Regions from separate parts of the Pseudoalteromonas sp. QJM3NY_22 genome, predicted to be linked through region 1. Evidence: predicted binding sites of a transcription regulator. Region 1 holds the regulator's gene; each other region holds the start of a gene.
What was found. Region 1 encodes sigma-54, which starts transcription at its own class of promoters, with help from an activator protein. Its sites were predicted from a motif close to GTTGGCACGNNNNTNGNNT; they were not measured.
Positions count from the first base shown of each region.

Region 2: the regulator sigma-54 is predicted to act here: its motif matches at 1,354-1,372, upstream of AC0VZ4_RS18010 (LiaF domain-containing protein).
Region 3: the regulator sigma-54 is predicted to act here: its motif matches at 1,928-1,946, upstream of AC0VZ4_RS15215 (flagellar assembly protein FlgT).

Region 1 is NZ_CM149655.1:3,581,199-3,584,483, reverse strand. It holds gene rapZ (RNase adapter RapZ) at 1-295, opposite strand, end outside; gene ptsN (PTS IIA-like nitrogen regulatory protein PtsN) at 315-767, opposite strand; gene hpf (ribosome hibernation promoting factor) at 772-1,059, opposite strand; gene AC0VZ4_RS16510 (RNA polymerase factor sigma-54) at 1,086-2,585, opposite strand; gene lptB (LPS export ABC transporter ATP-binding protein) at 2,655-3,285, opposite strand, start outside.
Region 2 is NZ_CM149655.1:3,882,542-3,885,826, forward strand. It holds tRNA gene AC0VZ4_RS17995 (tRNA-Ile) at 1-24, opposite strand, end outside; gene AC0VZ4_RS18000 (YqaE/Pmp3 family membrane protein) at 304-462, opposite strand; gene AC0VZ4_RS18005 (BON domain-containing protein) at 527-1,093, opposite strand; gene AC0VZ4_RS18010 (LiaF domain-containing protein) at 1,409-2,074, shown strand; gene AC0VZ4_RS18015 (VOC family protein) at 2,396-2,812, opposite strand; gene suhB (inositol-1-monophosphatase) at 3,047-3,285, shown strand, end outside.
Region 3 is NZ_CM149655.1:3,306,993-3,310,277, forward strand. It holds gene flgA (flagellar basal body P-ring formation chaperone FlgA) at 1-530, shown strand, start outside; gene flgM (flagellar biosynthesis anti-sigma factor FlgM) at 607-927, shown strand; gene flgN (flagellar export chaperone FlgN) at 920-1,351, shown strand; gene AC0VZ4_RS15210 (LPP20 family lipoprotein) at 1,397-1,855, opposite strand; gene AC0VZ4_RS15215 (flagellar assembly protein FlgT) at 1,986-3,179, shown strand; gene AC0VZ4_RS15220 (LysR substrate-binding domain-containing protein) at 3,176-3,285, opposite strand, start outside.

The sequences.
Region 1 (3,285 bases):
TCTCAGAAAAACGTTTAATTAATGTTTGATCCTCACTGTCTAGATAAAACAGAGTCGGTTTAGCAAAGCCAGGTAAGTATTCAAGGATATCGTTAAATTCATCTTGCTCTTTTGGTAAATTACGGACATCAATACTAACTGCAATTTTGTCGTAGTTATCAGATACACTTCTCACTAAAGAAGGTAGCAGATTAATTGGAATATTATCTACGCAATAATAACCTAAATCTTCAACTACGCGTAAAGCAACCGATTTTCCAGAACCGGAACGGCCACTTATGATAATTAATTCCATTTATCACCCATTATGTTAATTACGATTGTTCTACAATAACTTGATACAGCTCAGTATCTGATTTTGCGCTGCGTAACTGTTTACAAAAATCTTTATTATTTAGTTTATCAGCTATCGTTGCGAGCGTCTTTAAGTGCTGCTGGTTATCGCCATCAGGTACGATGAGAGCAACAAATATATCAACAGGGCGATTATCTATAGCATCAAAATTAATAGGTGTTTCGCTTACTAATACGAGTGCTAAGGGCTCTTCTGCGCCGCTCATTCGCCCATGAGGGATTGCAATGCCTCTTCCTATACCAGTGCTTCCCAGTTTTTCTCTATTCATTAAGGCGCTGAGAATATCTTGTTGAGAAAGATATGGGAGCTTGTCATGAGCAAGTTGACTGATGAACTCTAAAATTCTTTTTTTACTATTAAAAAGGACCGCAGCTCTGCTGCAGTCCTGGCATATAAGTGAACTTAATTTCATAATATTAGTGTCGAGCAAGCTTCTCTTTGTGTTTAATAACTTGGCGATCGAGCTTGTCAATCAGCGAGTCAATGGCGGCGTACATATCTTGATGTTCAGTAGAGGCAAATAACTCAGCTCCACTTACATGAATCGTTGCCTCAGCTTTTTGGTTTAATTTTTCTATATCAAGAATGACATGAACATTATTAATATGATCTGAGTGTCTTTCTAGCTTCGCAAATTTGGTATTTACATAATCTCTTAATGAATCAGTTACTTCTACGTGACGACCAGTTAAGTTTAGTTGCATAAGCATTACCCTCTTTGTTTAGCGTCTTAAATCAAACTTTTTCGCTGATTTGACGGTGGAATAGCTAGAGATTCGCGATACTTTGCGATTGTACGTCTCGCTACTTTTATTCCTTGCTCAGCTAATATATCTGCAATTTTACTATCACTCAATGGTTTTGCTGAGTTTTCTGCTGCGATTAATTTTTTAATGAGAGCGCGTATTGCTGTTGATGAGCATTCGCCTCCATTTTCAGTACTTACATGGCTTGAGAAAAAATATTTAAGCTCAAAAATACCGCGAGGTGTATGCATATATTTTTGAGTTGTTACGCGTGAAATAGTTGATTCGTGCATTTCGACCATTTCTGCTACATCATTTAAAACCATTGGTTTCATGGCTTCTGGGCCATGCTCAAAAAAACCTTGTTGTTGCTTAACAATACAATTAGTTACTTTTAATAGTGTATCGTTTCTACTTTCTAAACTTTTAATAAACCATTTAGCTTCTTGTAGATGCGAGCGAATAAACTGGCTATCACCACTTGATTTAACGGTGCGTGACATTGCTGCATATTGGCTGTTGACTCTGATTTTAGGCATGCTATCTGGGTTTAGTTCAACAACCCAGCGACCTTTTATTTTTTTCACCGATACATCAGGAATTACATACTCAGATTCTTCTCTAACTATAGTATCCGCCGGTTTTGGGCTAAGAGTATGTATTAAAGTCATTATTTCTTTAAGCTCTTCTTCTTTGAGCTTTGTTTTTTTCATTAATGTACGATAGTCGCGAGCAGCTAATAGATCAATGTGCTCGGTTAAAATCATTTTTGTTTCATTAATATAGGGTGTTTCTTTATCGTATTGGTTCAGCTGAATACATAAGCATTCTTGTAAACTACGTGCTGCAATACCAACAGGGTCAAACAATTGAATTCGTTTTAAAACAGCTTCTATTTCGTCAAGTTCAACTTCGTTGTCTTCTTCGTTCTCTTGATTAAAACTTTCTAAAATTTCTTCGCAGCTTAGCGTTAAAATACCCGAATCATCGACGGCTTCAACAATCGCAATCGCAATCGCTTCATCGGTAGGACTAAAGGGAGTCAGTTGTAGTTGCCACATTAGGTATTCGTGGAGCGTTTCAGTCGAGGAGCCTTGGTATATAGATTCATCTTCAGGCATTGGTCCTGATGATGATGCTGGGGCTGCGCTCATATATTCATCCCAACTAACATCCATAGCCATTTCATCACTTAGCGTATCTTTAGCAAGTGCTTCACCACTGTCTTGCTCATATTCGCTCGGAACATCATCAGCATTTGCGCTAACAGTTACATCGTCGTTATCTGCTTTTTGCTCGTTTTTACCAGCAGAATCTTCGGCGTAATCTTGCTCTTCAACCTCTAATAGGGGGTTGCTGTCGAGTGCTTCTTGTATTTCTTGCTGGAGATCCAATGTACTGAGTTGCAACAGGCGAATTGCTTGTTGCAGCTGTGGAGTCATTGTAAGTTGCTGGCCCATGCGCAGCTGTAATGATTGCCTCATGTATCTCTAACAATCCTTTTATGTTGTTATAATTAATACTAGCAGATGCTTAAAGACATGGCGTAAATGTTACAGCCTAAATTGCTCGCCTAAATAAACATCACGTACTGTTTTATCGTTTAATACGTGTTCTGGAGTGCCTGATGCAATTAACTCACCATGAGAAACTATGTAGGCTTTTTCGCAAACATCAAGAGTTTCTCTTACATTATGGTCGGTAATTAACACACCAATACCACGATTTTTAAGGTGTTCTATTATTTTCTTTATATCTAACACTGAAATAGGGTCAACACCAGCAAAAGGCTCATCAAGCAATATAAATTTAGGAGCAGCGGCTAGTGCTCGCGCTATTTCAACTCGGCGACGCTCGCCTCCTGATAATGCCATACCTTGGCTATCACGAATGTGCTGAATACTAAATTCATCTAATAAATTGTTAAGTGTGTCTTCTCTTGCTTGCTTATTTAGCTCTTTACGTGTTTCTAAAATAGCCATTAAGTTTTGATAAACAGTAAGCTTTCTAAAAATTGATGATTCTTGGGGTAAGTAACCAATGCCTAATCTAGCACGACTATGCATAGGTAAAAGAGTAATATCGTTATCGTCGATAGAAATCTTGCCTTTATCACTAGGTACAAGGCCTACAATCATATAAAACGTTGTGGTTTTACCTGCACCATTAGGGCCAAGTAACCCG
Region 2 (3,285 bases), 300 kb from region 1:
TCTAACCAACTGAGCTAAGGGGCCAACTTTTATATAACTGCTAGGCAGTTAATTTTTGAAGCGTTCAGTCACAGAGCGACTAAAGCGGGTTGCAGTATAAAAACTTTTTGAGAGCTTGTCACTACTAAAAACCTTTATTTTAACAATCAGTAAGCTAACTGCTTAAATAGTAATCTTTTATGAGGGAGTAATGTGTAAAAATGAGGAATTTAAGAGAAGGGATTCATGCAAGCCAATTAAAAGTGCCTCTTTAAGCTGTATTTAAAATTGACTTACACAACTAATAATACAAATAACACAACGTTACTTTTTAGCAATAATATAAATAGCGTGTATTAACCCTGGGAAATAACCTAGCAGTGTTAATAAAATATTTAACCAAAAATGCATACCTAAGCCTACTTGCAAAAATACACCTAGTGGCGGTAATAAAACTGACAATATTATACGAATGATATCCATAACTTAACTCCTTTAAAATTAAAAAACAAAAAGCCCAGATTCACTGGGCTTTGAGTATAGTGCATTATTCAGCAACGATAGATAATTTATCTACCACGTCGCGCACATCTTCAGCATTTTTGGCAATTTTAACCGCTAGCTGTTTTTCAGCTTCAGATTCTACAGAACCGTTTAGAGTTACAATACCGTTATCGGTATCAACATCTATGTCTGTACCACCAACTTCTGAGTCAAATAGGAAGCGTGTTGTGATTACGGTGGTGATTTTAGCGTCTGTTAGGTCGTTATCACCATCATCCATCATGTCTTTGTCTGTGTTTTTGGTATCCATGTTTTTTACAACAGTCAGGCTGTTTTCAACATCGGATACGCCATCTAGGCTAAGTACAAGTTCTTCTGCTAACTCTTTTTCAATTTCGCTATCAACTTTACCTGTAAGTACTACCTTGCCATTTTTTACATCAGTGTTAATGTCAAAGTTGTTTAGATTAGTGTTCATAAGTAGCACTGTTTCTGCCTTACCATCAATCCAAGCATCTTTACTTTCGTTTTCCCAGCTGTTTGCTTGGGCACTCATAGCCGTAGTACCAAGAACTAAAGCCGCGATAATAGATTTGTTAAATGTTTTCATAATCTTTCTCCTTTTGATTAAAGACACTTTAACTAATGCGAACTTTAGGCCAACTAAATTTAACATTTAAATTCAATGGGTTGGAATTTAAATTAACTCATTTCATGTTATAGCCGTGTAACTATTTACAGACTCATCGGTAAAACTTTCTCACATTGTGAAAATAGCTAGATAATTGCTGTTTTGGTTAATCTATCGTTAATATAACAAAACTAAAAACAGACTGAAAAATTAAGCCTCTGATAATTATTGAAATTATATTTGGTACGCCGTTTGCTTACTCACCACCAATAGTAAATATAATAAGGAATACCCATGTCTGTAAAAGTTGAAGACCGCCCAATAGAGCAGGTACGCGAACAAGTGATAGATCAATTAATTTATAATTACAGCCATGGCGTTATTTCAGTGGATGCATTTGAAAGACGCTTAGATGAGGCTATGGATGCAAGTAGTAATGAAGCTTTGTTAATCCTAGTTGAAGACTTAACACTTAATACCGATCAGCAATATAAAGCAGAAAAACAATCGCAATTTACTCCACATTATAGTGCACAGCAAAACAGCGATGATGATTTTACGCTACGCAGCATTTTGGGTTCTAACGAGCGCAGCGGCCAATGGGTTGTGCCAAAAAATATATACTTAACCAATTTTATGGGCTCTGTAGTGCTTGATTTTACTGATGCCATTTTTACCCATCAAAATGTAACGATTCACGTTAACTGTATTTTTGGTAGCGATGAAATTTATGTGCCAGAGCATGTAAATGTAGTCTCTAAAATGTTTTGTATTTTAAGCAGCCTTGAAAACAAGTCGGTATCGCTTAACAAGCGCCAAGGACCCACTATTCATATTGAAGGTAAAGCAGTAATGGGGTCGGTTGAAGTTAAAATAAAACGCACCATAAAAGAGAAGTTTATGAGCTTTGCAAACGAGCTAAAAACACAACTTGGCGTTAATAATAACCGCTCATTATAATTTATCTAGCAGCACGTTAGAGTCGATTGGCCTTTAAGGTCAGATATTGCCTTGATTAGGTGCGTTTAATTGCTGCCCGAGATTTGTAACCTAAATAACCTGAACTCTGGATAATAAATCTATCTCAAGCAACTATTTTCAGTGCTAACTGCAGTCCTAGGTAGGGCCTTTCGTTAGCCTGTGTTTGGCATTTATACGTTGTTATTAACTATTTATAGGGAATAAGCACACCACATAGGTGTGTTCTACTAAAAACCAAACACACGGCTTAAAATTCAACTTCGAAAGATAAATAAGCCTAAGTTACTGCCTGACGTTTTATTATAAATCGTTATTCCGCTCGCTTGGTATATCACTTAAATATTCTACGAACTCTACTTCAAATCCAGCCGGATCGATAAAATAAACATTTTTTCTAAATGGGTTGTCACCGCCTTGTTTATCTATTTTAAAACCAACTTGTTGCAAACGCTTTACTACTGCATCTAAATTTTGGGTAACGTAAGCAAAGTGCGCTAAACCTAATTGATGGCCTGCTAAATCTCGGTTTTCACCTTCACCATGATCGCTCATTGCAATGTATTGTGTGTCATCACCAAAATGCACCCAGCGCCTTGGTTTACCATGCCAAGTGCCCCTACCTTCACTTCGGATTGACCAATAAGGGAATACCGCTTGATAAAATTTAATCATATCCTCAATATTATTAACCACTAAATTGACATGTTCTAAATACATAATGTGTCCTTCTTGATTGAGTATGCAAACACAATAAAACCTCAAGTTAACTTTAGGTAAAGTGGTTTTTTAGATTTATTTAAATTTTATACAGCCGCAAATATATATGCAGAACAATAAAGTATAAAAAACACACAAAAGTATTTAGGGTTTATTGTTTACTTTATGGCAGAAATCGCTAAAATACGCCGGCTGAAATATATAAACGTTCTTTTACAACCCAAAGGTAACTCCATGCATCCAATGTTAAACATTGCGGTTCGCGCTGCGCGTAACGCAGGCAAAATTTTACTTCGCGCAAGTGAAGATTTATCAAAAGTTGAAGTGCAACAAAAAGGCGCTAACGACTTAGTAACTAACATTGATAAAGAAGCTGAAGCCGTAATTCGTGACACTATTTTACAATCTTACCCAACTCACTCGATTGTTGGTGAAGAGTTAGGTGAGCATAAAGGCAAGGATGATGATTACCA
Region 3 (3,285 bases), 270 kb from region 1:
TACCACTTGATAGTCGTATTCCTGATCGAACCTGTCAAAATGCGCTCGAGTTACTAATCCCAAATGAGCCGCCATTTAATCGACAAGTTACATTACAAATAAAATGTAACGATACTCAGAATTGGTCTCAGTACGTGCATGTAAGAATAGTTGAAATGGCACCTGTTGTGATCGCTAACGCAAATTTAGTGCGAGGTGAAGTAATAACAAGTTCTCACTTAAGTATTGAAATGAAACCAACACATTTTGTCAGAATGCAGTATTTAGATAACCCAAAAATACTTATTGGAAGTAGGAGCAAACGCAATATAAGAAGCGGGATGCCTATATTACTTAACCAAATATGTATGGTGTGCAAAGGTGATTCTGTAAACATTTTAGCCAACCTTAGAGGGTTGAAAATAAAGACAACAGGAGTTGCATTGGAGGACGGAACAATTGGAGAACAAATACGCGTTAAAAATAAAAAAACAGGTAAAGTTTTAAATGCGCGAGTAGATGGTGTAGAGTCAGTGCAGGTAAACATTTAATTCAAAATTATGCTAAAGTATTCTACGTAGATGCCGATATGTTGGTATAAGTTGGGTAATATACAGGTTTATTATTATGGTCAGTCAAATTAATTCAGGTAATCAACAAACTGCTGCTTTAGCTAATACTAAGCAACAAAAAGTTGATTTACAAAGAGATAATGCTAATACGCAAGCAACTCAGTCGGCTTCACCTAAGGCGGCCAGTGACTCAGTAAGTCTAACGCCGCAAGCGAAGCAATTAAAAACGTTGCAAGAAAAAGCGCAGCAATCATCTGGTTTCGACAGTGATAAAGTTTCAGAACTCAAAAAAGCAATTACTGAAGGTAAGTACCAAATTGACAATGAAAAGTTAGCTAAAAACTTAGCTAGTTTCGAGTTTGACGTATATGGCTGATCATAATAGTTTAATTATCGTCAAGCTGAACGAGCAAGGAAAATGCTTAGATTCATTAGCCACCTTATTAAATGATGAGTTGACCGTGATTGCGTCTCGACGTGGCGAAGGTTTGAAAGAAATTGCTCAACAAAAAATGCCTTTTTTAACTAAGTTAAATTCTCTTGATAAACAATTAAATAAACTCATTGCTAATAACGACGAACAGTCAGATGAAGTTCCTGATTTAATTTCAGTTGTACGTAGCAAGCTTGAAAAATGTAAAAAACAAAATGATGTAAATGCACATGCTGCACACCAAGCACAATTGAGCGTTAAACAATTGAAAGAGATTTTAATTGGTGCTCCTTCTTCAATGACATACGATCAAGCCGGTAGCGAAGTAAACACCAACAGCCAACTTGTACGTAACCTAAAAGCCTAAATTGATTGGGTATAATAAAAAGTCATCATCCCTAATTAAATAAATTTAGTAATACGTTACCTTCTTTACTTCTCGAGGCTTAACTTCACCTATATATAAATCGTGAACACGTTTCATATTTAATTCAAGTTCAGTTACATAAGTATCATCTACAGCATACGTTTTAATTACTTGCGCCCCTTTTATAATCCCCTGCACTTTACTTTGTAAATAGTCATCTTGCGCTATTGAGCCTGCAACACTAGTTCCGGCGGTAATTTTTTGCCCGTAAACTTGTTCTGTTAATTCTCGATAAGCCTCCAGCTTTGACGCTTTAATAGCCATTAGTTGCTTTTGCGAACGGTTAGCGCCCTTTTGCAAGCTGATAGGCGCATAGCCAATCGCTTTTATAATAGGGTAATTATTTGGCGCTACATATTTATATTCAACATGTTTATCAAACACGCTACTGCAACCACTTAGTGCTAAGCACCCCAGTGTGATAGATAATGATATTGCTCGCATTGTACATCGTCCTAATAAACTAATTAAGCAACTATATGCACGTTTAATGCCATTTATAGTATTAAAAACAACGTTGGTACAGTCCTTGCTCTAAACACACTACTAGCTAAAGTTTAATTGGAGTAAGTGTATGAAATCGTTTCTATCATCAGTATTTGTAGGATTAAGCGCAACTGCTTTATTAACGTTTTCACCTTTTACAAAAGCGCAGTGGTATGAATCGACTGGGCACGCACTTGTTCAAAATGGGGATATGAGCGCAGCCAAATCTGCTGCTGTAAAAGACGCAATAACCCAAGCTTTAGTATTTTCAGGCGCAAGAGTAAGCTCAGTGCAAACCTTGGTAGATGGCGTGTTAATGCAAGATCAACTTAAAATTAGCAGTCACGGTGAAATTCAAAAAATTGAGCTTATAAGCGAAAATAAATACGACGATAAATTTGCAATCACACTGCGCTTAGACATTTTCGCTCAAACAGAACAATGCCCGCAAAACACCTTTAATAAATTTTTAGCTGTAACCCAAAGCCAGCTTAATCATCGCGAGCAAGCAAAAACGGGTCAAATTTTTGACATAGATAAAGCGGTTAGCAAAAATATTTTTTCGGCGCTGCAAAAATCAAAAATGAGTGCAATACCTGTTGCCTATTACAAAAACGCTATCAAAGTTGATAAATATTTTACTCAACAACATGATTACTCCACTGCCCAGTTAGAAGAAATTGCAACTCGTAGTAACGCTCAATATGTTTTATTAAGCCAAATAACAAACCTATCGACCAGTAATAAACTCAATAGTGAATATGCGTTTTGGCAAGATGAAAGCTACCAGCGTAGCTACCAAATAGAATTAACATTGTTTGATGGCACAACGTACGAGCAACTTTGGCAAAATAGCTATCAAAGCCAAGCAATTTGGCCATTCGAAAAAACAGCCATAATTGATGTAAACAGTGATAGATTTTGGCAATCACCTTTTGGGCAAAGTATAAGTGAAATAAATCACTCTTTAAGTTACGACATACAAGCTGCAATGGCGTGTTTACCAACGCAAGGTAAAATAATGCACATTGAAAACAGCAAAATAGTCTTAAATTTAGGTAAAGCACACGGTTTACAAAAAGGCCAACTGCTCAGCATTGCACATCATAATTACTTAACGGATGCAGCGGGTAATATCATGCCGCATAAAGTAACCACACTTAACACCATTCGCGTTGAACAGCTTTATCAACAAAGTGCCATTGCGGTAAGTATTGACGACAAACCGCTACCAGGCGTGCAAATAAACGATGTAGTAGAAATAATCAGCCAAGATTTTTAATTAACCTTTTTAGTTAATTTAGCTTTTAAATTAGGGTGAGCAGACAACCACTCGCCCAATTGTTCTACACCAGATAAATGCGGATAATGCTTTCGACATGCAAATA